2 regions of the Oribacterium sp. P9 genome follow, and region 1 is predicted to be linked to the other one. Evidence: riboswitches for the same ligand, from Rfam matches in the RefSeq annotation. Region 1 holds a riboswitch; the other holds the start of a gene.

The links. Region 1 has a riboswitch for thiamine pyrophosphate ahead of thiT (energy-coupled thiamine transporter ThiT). Riboswitches for the same ligand answer to the same signal wherever they lie in the genome.
Region 2: linked by a shared signal. The riboswitch ahead of thiC (phosphomethylpyrimidine synthase ThiC) and the one ahead of thiT (energy-coupled thiamine transporter ThiT) in region 1 are both predicted to bind thiamine pyrophosphate.

The regions. Positions count from the first base shown of each region.
Region 1 is NZ_JBKEIS010000001.1:485,571-491,001, forward strand. It holds gene thiM (hydroxyethylthiazole kinase) at 1-427, shown strand, start outside; gene thiT (energy-coupled thiamine transporter ThiT) at 908-1,441, opposite strand; TPP riboswitch at 1,511-1,612, opposite strand; gene ACK8P7_RS02035 (ComEA family DNA-binding protein) at 1,825-2,472, shown strand; gene ACK8P7_RS02040 (Asp23/Gls24 family envelope stress response protein) at 2,626-3,012, shown strand; gene nusB (transcription antitermination factor NusB) at 3,041-3,583, shown strand; gene xseA (exodeoxyribonuclease VII large subunit) at 3,599-4,999, shown strand; gene ACK8P7_RS02055 (exodeoxyribonuclease VII small subunit) at 5,017-5,253, shown strand; gene ACK8P7_RS02060 (polyprenyl synthetase family protein) at 5,231-5,431, shown strand, end outside.
Region 2 is NZ_JBKEIS010000001.1:67,942-73,372, reverse strand. It holds gene ACK8P7_RS00290 (amino acid ABC transporter permease) at 1-579, opposite strand, end outside; gene thiC (phosphomethylpyrimidine synthase ThiC) at 1,200-2,510, opposite strand; TPP riboswitch at 2,697-2,804, opposite strand; gene glpK (glycerol kinase GlpK) at 2,878-4,380, opposite strand; gene ACK8P7_RS00275 (GAF domain-containing protein) at 4,489-5,431, opposite strand, start outside.

The DNA of each region.
Region 1 (5,431 bases):
CACGGGCGTGGATGCGGTCGTTGATGCAGCGCATCCGGCACTTTCCAGGGACGCACTGGCACAGGGGATGCAGAACTACCTCCGTACGCTTGCGTTTCCGATGATCCTCGTGGCATCCGGCCGGGAGGACATCGTCGCTTCACGGGATGCACTCTGCTTCGTGAGGAATGGCAGTCCGCGCATGTCGCGCGTGACCGGCACCGGCTGCATGGCGACCGAGCTGCTCGCTGCCTTCCTGGCGGTGGCATCTGGCGAGGCGGCCTTCCACGCAGCGGTAGTCGCTACCGCATTTATGGGCATCGCCGGTGAAATCGCAGAGGAGACGGCCCCACGCGGCAGTGGAAGCTACCACATCGCACTCATCGACGCACTGTCGACCATGACCGCAGAGGATATTGCTGGCAGGATTTCAGTCGGAGAAGCCTGATCTGGCCCCGAGTGATAAAGAAAAAACTCGCCTTCGGGCGAGTTTTTTTGTGACGGAATGCATATCTGAGATTTATTAAAAGCATGGACAGGCGCCGATTTTTGATGGCTTCTTGTATTTCTTCGGCGGTTCGTGTAGAATCAGTGTATCTGACAAATAGGTGTCGATCACGGGCAGATTTCTTCTGTCCGGTTCTCAAAATTTAAAACTTCATAATGCACGCATGGCATCACCATGCGTGCAGAAGCTGCGTCTTCGGCTGGATAAAACTGCAAAGAAAAAAGAGCGCCGCGGTATGCGACACTCTTTATCGTGGACTATATATACGGCGTAAAGGCCTTGGATAGAACAGCACATCCGTCGGCCGGTCGATCCGTACTTTGTACGGTGTAAAGGTCTTTAAAGATATCCCGCAGAGGCATTTCTACGCTGCATGAAGTCGGGTGAACCGATGGTGGATAAGCAGAACAGGATATCGTGTCACTGCAGTGCACTGCGCTTCGTGCGCTGGATGGCAGTGGACATCGCCGGGATCGAAAGGATGATCAGGGTGATGACCGCCTCTGCACCGATGTAGATGAGATTATAGACCGCAGAGTAGGCTGCCGGATTCCAGCCCTCCCAGGCATACTCACCGAAGAATACCCAGCCGCTCAGAAAGGCGAAGACGTATCTTCCGATGCAGGCAGCGATGTAGCCGAGGCGAAGACCGTTCTTATGGCTTGCGAAGAAACCGGAAATACCGAATGCACCGAAGGCGAACACATAATCGAGGATCGCCTGTACCGGTGTCAGTACGTATGGGTCAATGATGAACTGCAGGATACCATAGGCTACACCCGCCGCGATGCCGATCGCCGGACCGAAAAAGAAGCCAGGCAGCATCGCGAAGAGCATCGAGCACAGGGTGATGGAGCCACCGGTCGGGAACTCAAACACCTTGATCATCGAGGTGACCGTCGCAAGTGCGATGCATACCGCACAGTAAACCAGAACCTTGACATTTTTTGACATAAAAAAACCTCCTTTGAATCGCACGGATCATCCGTGACTTGGCCAGGAGGGGCAGAATATAGACAGCAGAAAAATGCTGTCATGCTTCCCTACGCAGGTACTGACCTGATCAGGTGAGAAGGGTTGGTTCTATGAAGAATCCTCTCAGCATAAGCGCCCCTAGCAATCAAGCACCATTATAAAACAGAGGAAAGTCATGTCAATAGCGGATATGCACGATCAAACGACGAAGATGTAGAAGTTTGTAACAGTTCCGGCAGGGGGCCGGAGGGACGGCAACATGAAGATTTCGGCAACATTGCCCAGACAGTGGGATTAACGAAAGGACGTTGTGGGAGGAGGACAGCGTGTCTTTGAAATGTGGAAAACAGAAAGGAACAGAGATGGGAAATTATCCGCTGACTGCGAAAGAGCAGCATAAACGAAAAGAAAAACTGGCAAAAATCCGCCAGACCGTGATGATCATCCTTATGGCAATCGCCGGCCTCTATTATATGACCGTTGAGCGTGGCCAGGTGACGAATGCAGCGATCATGACGAACGTGGACGAATCAACAGTGAAAACAAATAGAAATCAAGATAAAGAAGTACAGGAAACGAAGTTCAAAATCGAGAGCTATCTACAGCCGGAGACGACAGACGATGAAACATGCCAGACCATCCTACAGGAAATTGAAACGCCGATGGAAAGCCAGGTGGAATCGACAGAAAAAACTTTGCCTGATGCAAACCAGATCACGCAGATCATACCGAGCACTGCTGTGAACGTAACAGATGCTTCGATGATGGTAACGCAGACGGAATCGGCCGCTGATCCAACGGTGGTGCCGGTTGAAGACAAACGCGTGAACCTGAACACCGCCACTCTGGAAGAACTCGACGCACTCCCCGGCGTCGGCCCCTCCACTGCCAAAAACATCATCGCTTACCGCGAAACCCACGGCGGTTTCGCCGCTCCGGAAGAAATCATGAACGTGAAACGGATCGGCGAGAAGACCTTTGATAAGCTGAAGGCACATATTACTGTTTAAAATCATATAAAACTGCTACAATCGAGATAAGTTGACAGGATGCATAAAATATGTTTTTACATTGGTTTTATGCATGTTTTGTGGTATCATGTTCCCATAGTTTAGTCTTAATTCTCGGATTATGCCCGGGTGCAGTACATACGGAGGTTCTATATGGAACAGAATGAAGAGAGAGCAACACATGTTGTATATGAGAAGGATGAGCATGGTCAGATCGTCATCGCGGATGAGGTCGTCGCGATCATCGCAGGCATCGCAGCGACCGAGGTAAAGGGTGTCGATTCCATGTATGGCGGCTGGTCCGGCGAGATCATCTCCAGAATGGGTATCCGCGACCTCAGTAAGGGTGTAAGCATCAGCATCGAGGATGGGCACGTTTCCGTGAAGCTGAGCCTGAACGTAAGGTACGGTTACTCCATCCCGGATGTATCGAGAAACGTACAGGATAAGGTCGCTTCGGCCATCGAGTCCATGACCGGTCTCAGTGTGCTGGATGTCAACATCCGCATCGCCGGTGTGGTCAATGCTGAGAACGAGTGAGTTGAAATAAAGTATAGGTAAGGAAATCATGAATAAACGAGAAGAAAGAGATCATAAGTTTAAGCTCCTGTTCTGCACACAGTTCTACCCTGGGCAGGAGATTCCGGAGCAGCTCGCACGCTATTTCGAGTCCCCGGATTACGAGGATGGCGATGGCGTCGTGCACATCGAGAATCTGAGCGAGGAGGACCAGCAGCGTCTGGAGGCGGAGGTGGAGAAGATCACCGCGAAGCTCCCGGAGCTGGATGCGCGTATCGATTCCGCTGCCGAGGGCTGGAAGACCGATCGTATGACGAAGACCGACCTGACGGCGATTCGTCTCGCACTTTATGAGATCGAGTATGACGAGACGGTCCCGGACAGGGTAGCCATCAACGAGGCGGTCGAGCTCGCGAAGAAGTATGGTGGCGACGAGTCCGGCTCCTTCGTCAATGGTGTCCTGGCACGTCTTGTGAACAGCGACCGCGTATCGACGCGAAGCGTGAAGGCACCACGTAAGCAGCAGGGCGAGCTCACGGAGAAGAAGACTGCCGGTAAGGGCGTTCAGATCATCGTGAACCGCAACAGATAAGAATAAAGGATTCCTATGAATAAAGACAGTCGTGCATATACTGTGTCCCAGGTGAACCGATATATCGCAAACATGTTTTCATCGGATTTCGCACTGAAAAATATCACGATCCAGGGTGAGATTTCAAACCTGAAATACCATCCGACCGGGCATATTTACTTTACACTGAAGGACGCAGCTTCGCAGATCTCCGGTATCATGTTTGCCGGTGACCGTGCGGGGCTTCCGTTTAAATTGGAGAATGGCATGCGCGTACTCTGTACGGGCAGTGCCGGCGTCTATGAGCGTGGCGGCAGCTACCAGATCTACGCGAAGCGCTTCATGGCGGATGGGATCGGAGATCTCTACATCCGTTTCGAGCAGCTGAAAAAGGAGCTCGAGGAGATGGGACTCTTCGATCCGATGTATAAGAAGCCGATCCCGAAGTATGCGCAGCGGATCGGTGTCGTGACCGCGAAAACCGGCGCAGCTGTCCGCGATATCATCCAGATCTCGAAACGACGGAATCCATATGTGGAGATCGTCCTCTACCCGGCACTGGTGCAGGGGGAGGGGGCGGTTCCGTCTATCGTACATGGGATACGGACACTGGACCAGCTGGGCCTCGACGTGCTGATCGTCGGACGTGGCGGTGGCTCCATCGAGGACCTGTGGGCGTTTAACGAAGAGCCCGTGGCCCGGGCGATCTTCGAGGCGGATACCCCGATCATCAGCGCGGTCGGCCATGAAACGGATACGACCATCGCAGATTATGTCGCGGATCTCCGTGCACCGACCCCGAGTGCAGGCGCGGAGCTTGCGGTCTTCGACTATCAGAAGCTGATGGAGGAGATGGCAGGCTGGCATGCGACCCTTGGGAGCGTGATGAACGAGCGCATACAGGATGAGCGTCAGCGGCTCGCGATGGAGAAGCTGCGGCTCAACCAGTTGAGCCCTGGCAGCATCCTGAAGGAGTACCAGAAGCGGAGCCTTCAGTACGAGACGCAGCTCCGCGATGCGATGCGGGAGAAGCTGCAGGACGCGAAGGACCGTGCACGCCGCTATGACGGCTTACGCACAGAGATGAAGACACAGCTGCAGCAGGCGAAGGACCGGCTGGCGGGCTACAGCGGCCTCCGGGAGCAGATGCTTCAGCGACTGCACGACGCGAAGGAGCAGCTGCACCGCTACGATGCGCTGCCGATGTGGATGACGCAGACACTGGACCGCGCCCGTCATGGGCTTGCGCTCCGGACCGAAAAGCTCGAGGCCGTGAGTCCGCTTCGGAAGCTGAGCAGTGGCTACGGCTATGTGCAGGATGCCGAGGGACATCGCGTGGACTCGGTCGGAAAGCTGGCGATCGGTGAGCTGATTACGACGCAGCTTCAGGACGGAAGCTTCCGGAGTCGGGTGGAGCAGATCACGACGACGAAGTAAATTCGGAAAGGATAGTTATGCCGGTGAAAAAGAGTGCGGCAGCCGCCGCAGAAAAAGAAAAGGAACAGAAGCCTCTCCAGGAGGTGTTTGCAGAGCTTGACGAGCTCGTCGAGAAGATGAGCCGTGAGGAGAGTCTCGAGAAGACCTTTGATATGTATCAGAAGGGTGTGACGCTTCTCCGGAGTGCAAATGACAGTATCGATCGAATCGAAAAACAGGTAAAGGTGCTGGATGATGAAGGATTTCTCTCTTGAACTGAAAACTACAGTCGCGGAGGTCGACGCGATCGTCCTCGCGCAGCTCCCGAAGGTAGAGGGACAGCAGAAAACCGTGCTGGAGGCGATGCAGTATTCCGTGGCCGCCGGCGGAAAGCGGATCCGCCCGATCCTCGTGCAGAAGTGCTATGCGCTCTATAAGAACCGGAAGGGCGCT
Region 2 (5,431 bases), 420 kb from region 1:
GGCGATGACCAGCATGCCGAGGGCTTCCGGGGTCTTATAGTAGAGACCGATGAGGTCCTTCGCGACGTACATAAGGTCCGCCAGGGCGATGCCGCTGAACACGGAGGTTTCCTTCAGAAGGAAGATGACATTCGCCACGAGAGACGGCACCGAAACGGCCATGGCCTGTGGGAGAATGACACTCCACATCGTCTGCACCGGAGTCATCCCGAGGCTGAGTGCTGATTCCTTCTGGATCGGCTCGACGGTTTCGAGACCGGAACGGAAGGCTTCGGTCATGTAGGAGCCGCCGAGGAAGGCGAGTCCGACGATACCGCAGAGCTCCGCGGACCAGCGGATGCCGATCTTCGGAAGACCGAAATACAGGAAAAAGAGCTGTACGAGCAGCGGCGTGTTGCGGCTGAGCTCGACATAAACGGAAACGATGTGGCGCAGCACCGGGATCCGGTAGTACTCGACCGCGCTGCACAGGATACCGACGACGGTCGCGAGCACGATGCCCAGGGCACCAATCGTAAGCGTCAGTCGCGCAGCCTCGACGTACATCGGAATGTACTGCTGAATAAACTGAAAATCCAAACTTTTGCTCCTCTCACAGATCTGCTTAACCTTGGATGCCCGTAAGAAATATTTTCCATTTCTTACAGTTTTTACGGTCGTCGAGGAAAGCTACCGTCGCTTTTCTCACCACTTCTGTAAAAAAGAAAAAAGGACCCGCGATGTGCGAGTCCTCTTCGTCCCAATCAAAACAGATCCTCTATTTCTAAATAGATCCTATCTTCCCGGATGAAATTCAACGCACATCAAAGACGCCCTATGGCAAGCCATACAGCAGCAACAGCAACAACATGTATTCATATTACGGTTGCTTCTGAACGTCATGTGCGTTTCCTCCTGAAAGATTTTTCCGGCAGGTCTAATTCCTACTTCCCTACTGGAATTTGCTTAACTTTATCACCATGAAGTGCTGCCGTCAATGCTTTCGACCGGATTCTGCTATCACCATTCGGAATAGAAGTGAAAACCCCGACGGTGTGTATGCGCACGGATCTCTCTTGAAAAAACTGCAGTACACTGGTACTCGCAGCCTGTACTGAATCCGAAAACTTGAAAACCCCGACATGCCATGCACGCCGGGGTTTTCAGGTTCATTTTTCAGGATAATAGTAAAAAATACTGAAAACAGTATTTCATCGCGATTACAGAATGTCGATGTGCTCACCGGCGAGGGCCTTGTTCATGCTGCGGACAGCACAGAATTTACCACACATACTGCAGGTATCGCTGTGGTCGTCCTCCGGGAGACGGTCATTACGGATCTTCTTTGCGGTCTCCGGATCGAGTGCACACTCGAACTGTGCGTCCCAGTCCAGGGCCTTACGTGCATCGGCCATCTTATCGTCGATGTCACGCGCGTGCGGGATCCCCTTCGCGATATCCGCTGCGTGGGCCGCGATCTTCGAAGCGATAATGCCCTGCTTTACGTCCTCAAGATTCGGAAGTGCGAGGTGCTCTGCCGGTGTGACATAGCAGAGGAAGGATGCGCCGTTCATCGCGGCGACAGCACCACCGATGGCTGCCGTGATGTGATCATATCCCGGTGCGATATCCGTCACGAGCGGTCCGAGAACATAGAACGGTGCGCCCATGCAGAGGGTCTTCTGTACTTCCATATTTGCAGCGATCTGGTTCAGTGGCACATGACCCGGACCCTCGACCATGACCTGAACGTTATGTGCCCATGCACGCTTCGTGAGTTCACCGAGACGTACGAGCTCCTCGATCTGGCATACATCGGTCGCATCCGCGAGACAGCCCGGACGGCAGGCATCGCCGAGGGAAATGGTGACATCATACTCCTCACAGATATCGAGGATCTCGTCGAAGTACTCGTAGAACGGGTTCTCCTGACCGGTCATACTCATCCATGCGAATACGAGGCTTCCGCCACGGCTGACGATGTTCATCTTACGCTGGTGCTTGCGGATCTGCTCGATGGTCTTCCGGGTGATACCACAGTGCAGGGTTACGAAGTCGACACCATCCTGTGCATGCAGACGGATGACGTCGAGGAAATCCTTCGCGGTCAGGGTATCGAGGTCACGCTGGTAATGAATGACGCTGTCGTAGACCGGCACGGTACCGATCATCGCCGGGCACTCCTTACAGAGCTTCTGACGGAACGGCTGCGTATTTCCATGGCTGGAGAGATCCATGATGGACTCCGCACCCATACGAACAGCACTCATCACCTTCTCCATCTCGAGATCATAATCCTTCATATCTCTCGACACACCGAGGTTTACATTGATCTTCGTCCGAAGCATCGAGCCGACACCCTCCGGATCCAGGCAGGTATGGTTCTTGTTTGCGCAGATCGCGACCTTACCCTCTGCCACCAGCTGACGAAGCTTCTCCTCCGTCATATGCTCCTTCTCTGCGACGATCTTCATCTGCGGCGTTACGATACCCTTCCGCGCCGCATCCATCTGTGTTGTATAATTCTGCATATTTTCTCCTTTTTTTCTCCTTTTTCTGATTCGGGATCAGCCATCATCTGTTCAGCCGCCAGACCATGACTCTGGAAAACAGCGTTTCCGCATCCTCAGGATGCCTCGCATCATGGCCTTTCTTCTGAACATATAAAAAGAGAACACCCGCAGGTGTTCTCTCAGATCCATAAACGTACAGAAGACGTCTCATCCTAAGTATTTACCTACGTTGGCATTATCCAAATCAGGTTGCGGGTCGAGATTTCTGAATCTCCTCTCAGCCGACAGCAGTCAGCTCCCCTCTTTATAATTTTGCATTTGTTAAATTATAGAACGCCTGCCTCCTGTTGGCAAGGCCAGGAAGAAAAAAGATTCAGCAAAAGATTCAGCATCCGTCTTCCTTCGCCCAGCCGTAAGCATACTTGACGGCCTTGTTCCAGCCCTTGATCTTCTTCGCTCTGTCCTCGTCAGAGATCTTCGGCTCGAAGGTCTTATCGATCGCCCAGTTCTTGATGACGTCTTCCTTGCTGGTCCAGTAACCGACGGCGAGCCCTGCAAGATAGGCTGCGCCCATCGCGGTGGTCTCTACGCACCGTGGGCGCTCTACCGGAGCATCGATGATGTCAGACTGCGTCTGCATCAGGAAGTCGTTGGCACTTGCGCCACCGTCTACCTTGAGGGCTGCCAGCTCGATACCGGCGTCTGCCTTCATGGCGTTCAGCACGTCATTTACCTGATACGCGATGGACTCCAGCGTTGCACGGATGATGTGATATTTATTCACGCCACGTGTGATGCCGACGATGGTTCCTCTTGCGTACTGATCCCAGTGCGGCGCGCCGAGGCCGGTAAATGCCGGAACGACATAGCATCCGTTGGTATCCTTTACCTTCTTCGCCATATACTCGGAGTCCGGTGAAGAATCGATGATCCGAAGCTCATCTCTCAGCCACTGAACCGCTGCACCTGCGACGAAGATGGAACCCTCGAGTGCGTAATTTACCTTGCCGTCGAGTCCCCATGCGATGGTGGTTACGAGACCGTTCTTAGAGAAGATCGGCTTCTCACCGGTATTCATCAGCATGAAGCAGCCGGTTCCATAGGTGTTCTTCGCCTCACCAGGATGGAAGCAGGTCTGTCCGAAGAGCGCCGCCTGCTGGTCACCGGCTGCACCTGCGATCGGGATCGCGCCACCGAGGTACGAAGGATCTGACTCGCCGTATACGCAGCTGGACGGCATCGGTGTCGGCAGCATGCACTTCGGGATATCGAGCTCTGCGAGGATCTCATCATCCCACTCCAGTGTGTTAATGTTAAAAAGCATCGTACGGGAAGCGTTGGAATAATCGGTTACATGAACGTGGCCCTTGGTCAGCTTCCAGATCAGCCATGTCTCGACGGTACCGAATAAGAGCTCACCCTTCTCTGCTCTTTCTCTTACACCCTCTACGTGATCGAGAATCCACTTCACCTTCGTGCCTGAGAAGTACGCATCGATGACGAGACCGGTCTTCTCTCTGAACTTATCGGTGAGGCCCTTCTCCTTCAGACTGTCACAGTACTCGGAGGTTCTGCGGCACTGCCATACGATCGCGTGATATACCGGCTCGCCGGTTTCCTTATCCCATACGATGGTGGTCTCTCGCTGGTTGGTGATACCGATACCTGCGATATCCTCTGCAGTGGCACCGATCTTATTGATCGCCTCGACGGCTACACCGAGCATGCTCGCCCAGATCTCCTCTGCATCATGCTCTACCCAGCCCGGCTTCGGGAAGTACTGTGTGAACTCACGCTGTGCCACGCTGCACATCTCACCCTTCTCGTTGAACAGGATACACCGGTTACTCGTCGTTCCCGCATCCAGCGCCATTACATACTTCGCCATCTCTTTTCTCCTTGTGAGGTCATGTCACATGTAGTCTACGGATAACCAGCTTAAGATAAACTGACAGGAGAATGATACCACAGATATCACTGCAAAATCAAAATCCGGCTATTTCCTCAGTTCTGCGATTCGGCGGTTCAGGGTGCTTCGGGAAATCGAAAGACTTCTGCAGATTTCTTTCTGCGTCTTTCCGGCCTCCAGGAGCTCCCGTATCTTTTTCATCTCATACTCTTTTGAAGAAATGTCTGGACGCTCGTCTTCAGAATGTGCCACAAATCCATCCTGCAAAACAGCCATCTCGAGCTGGGTATTCAGTTCATTGATCTCCAGTCCCATCAGCCGTTCATAATCCTCAGGCGCAATCGACAGCACAGGTCGTGCCTTTTCATGGAGACGTCCGTAATAATCCAGCATACTTTTTGCATAGCGCAGAAACAGCGCACGGTCTGTATGAACCGTGTGTACCGGCTTCAGGCAATGTTCCTTCATGGTCTCATACAGTTTCCAGCTGAACATCCCGGTCTGACAGAGCTCCTCCAGATTTTTATCCGTGCAGAACATGATCCGCACAGATTCCAGATCCCTCCGCTTTTTCCGATTCGCAATCAGTTTCGCGAGATACTCCTGATAGCAGAGCTGCATTCGCTCTGGATAGTGGATGACGACCGTTCCCTCATTGTTATTCTGCAGCAGCCCATCTTCTCCGAACAGATAATCCGACAGATAATCCTGGTAAATGCTGGAACTGCGCATGATCAGGATATCCTTCAGTTTGCGGCTCGATTCGTTGTGAATCGCCTTCGCAAGAAGCTCATTGATCTCCATGTCATCGGTATTGATCAGAATGGTGTCGTGATTTTCCAGTGCATAGTTCCTAGCCTGTTTCAACAGATCCGCATCGCAGATGTTTTCGAGAAAATCGAAGGTGATGTAGCTTCCATTGGCAAACTGCACTGACTCCTTCTGAATCTCACTGTATTTACGAAAGGTAAACAGCATGGTCGCGCCGTGCTTATGCTCAAACGTCGGTTTGACGTTGATGATTCCATAG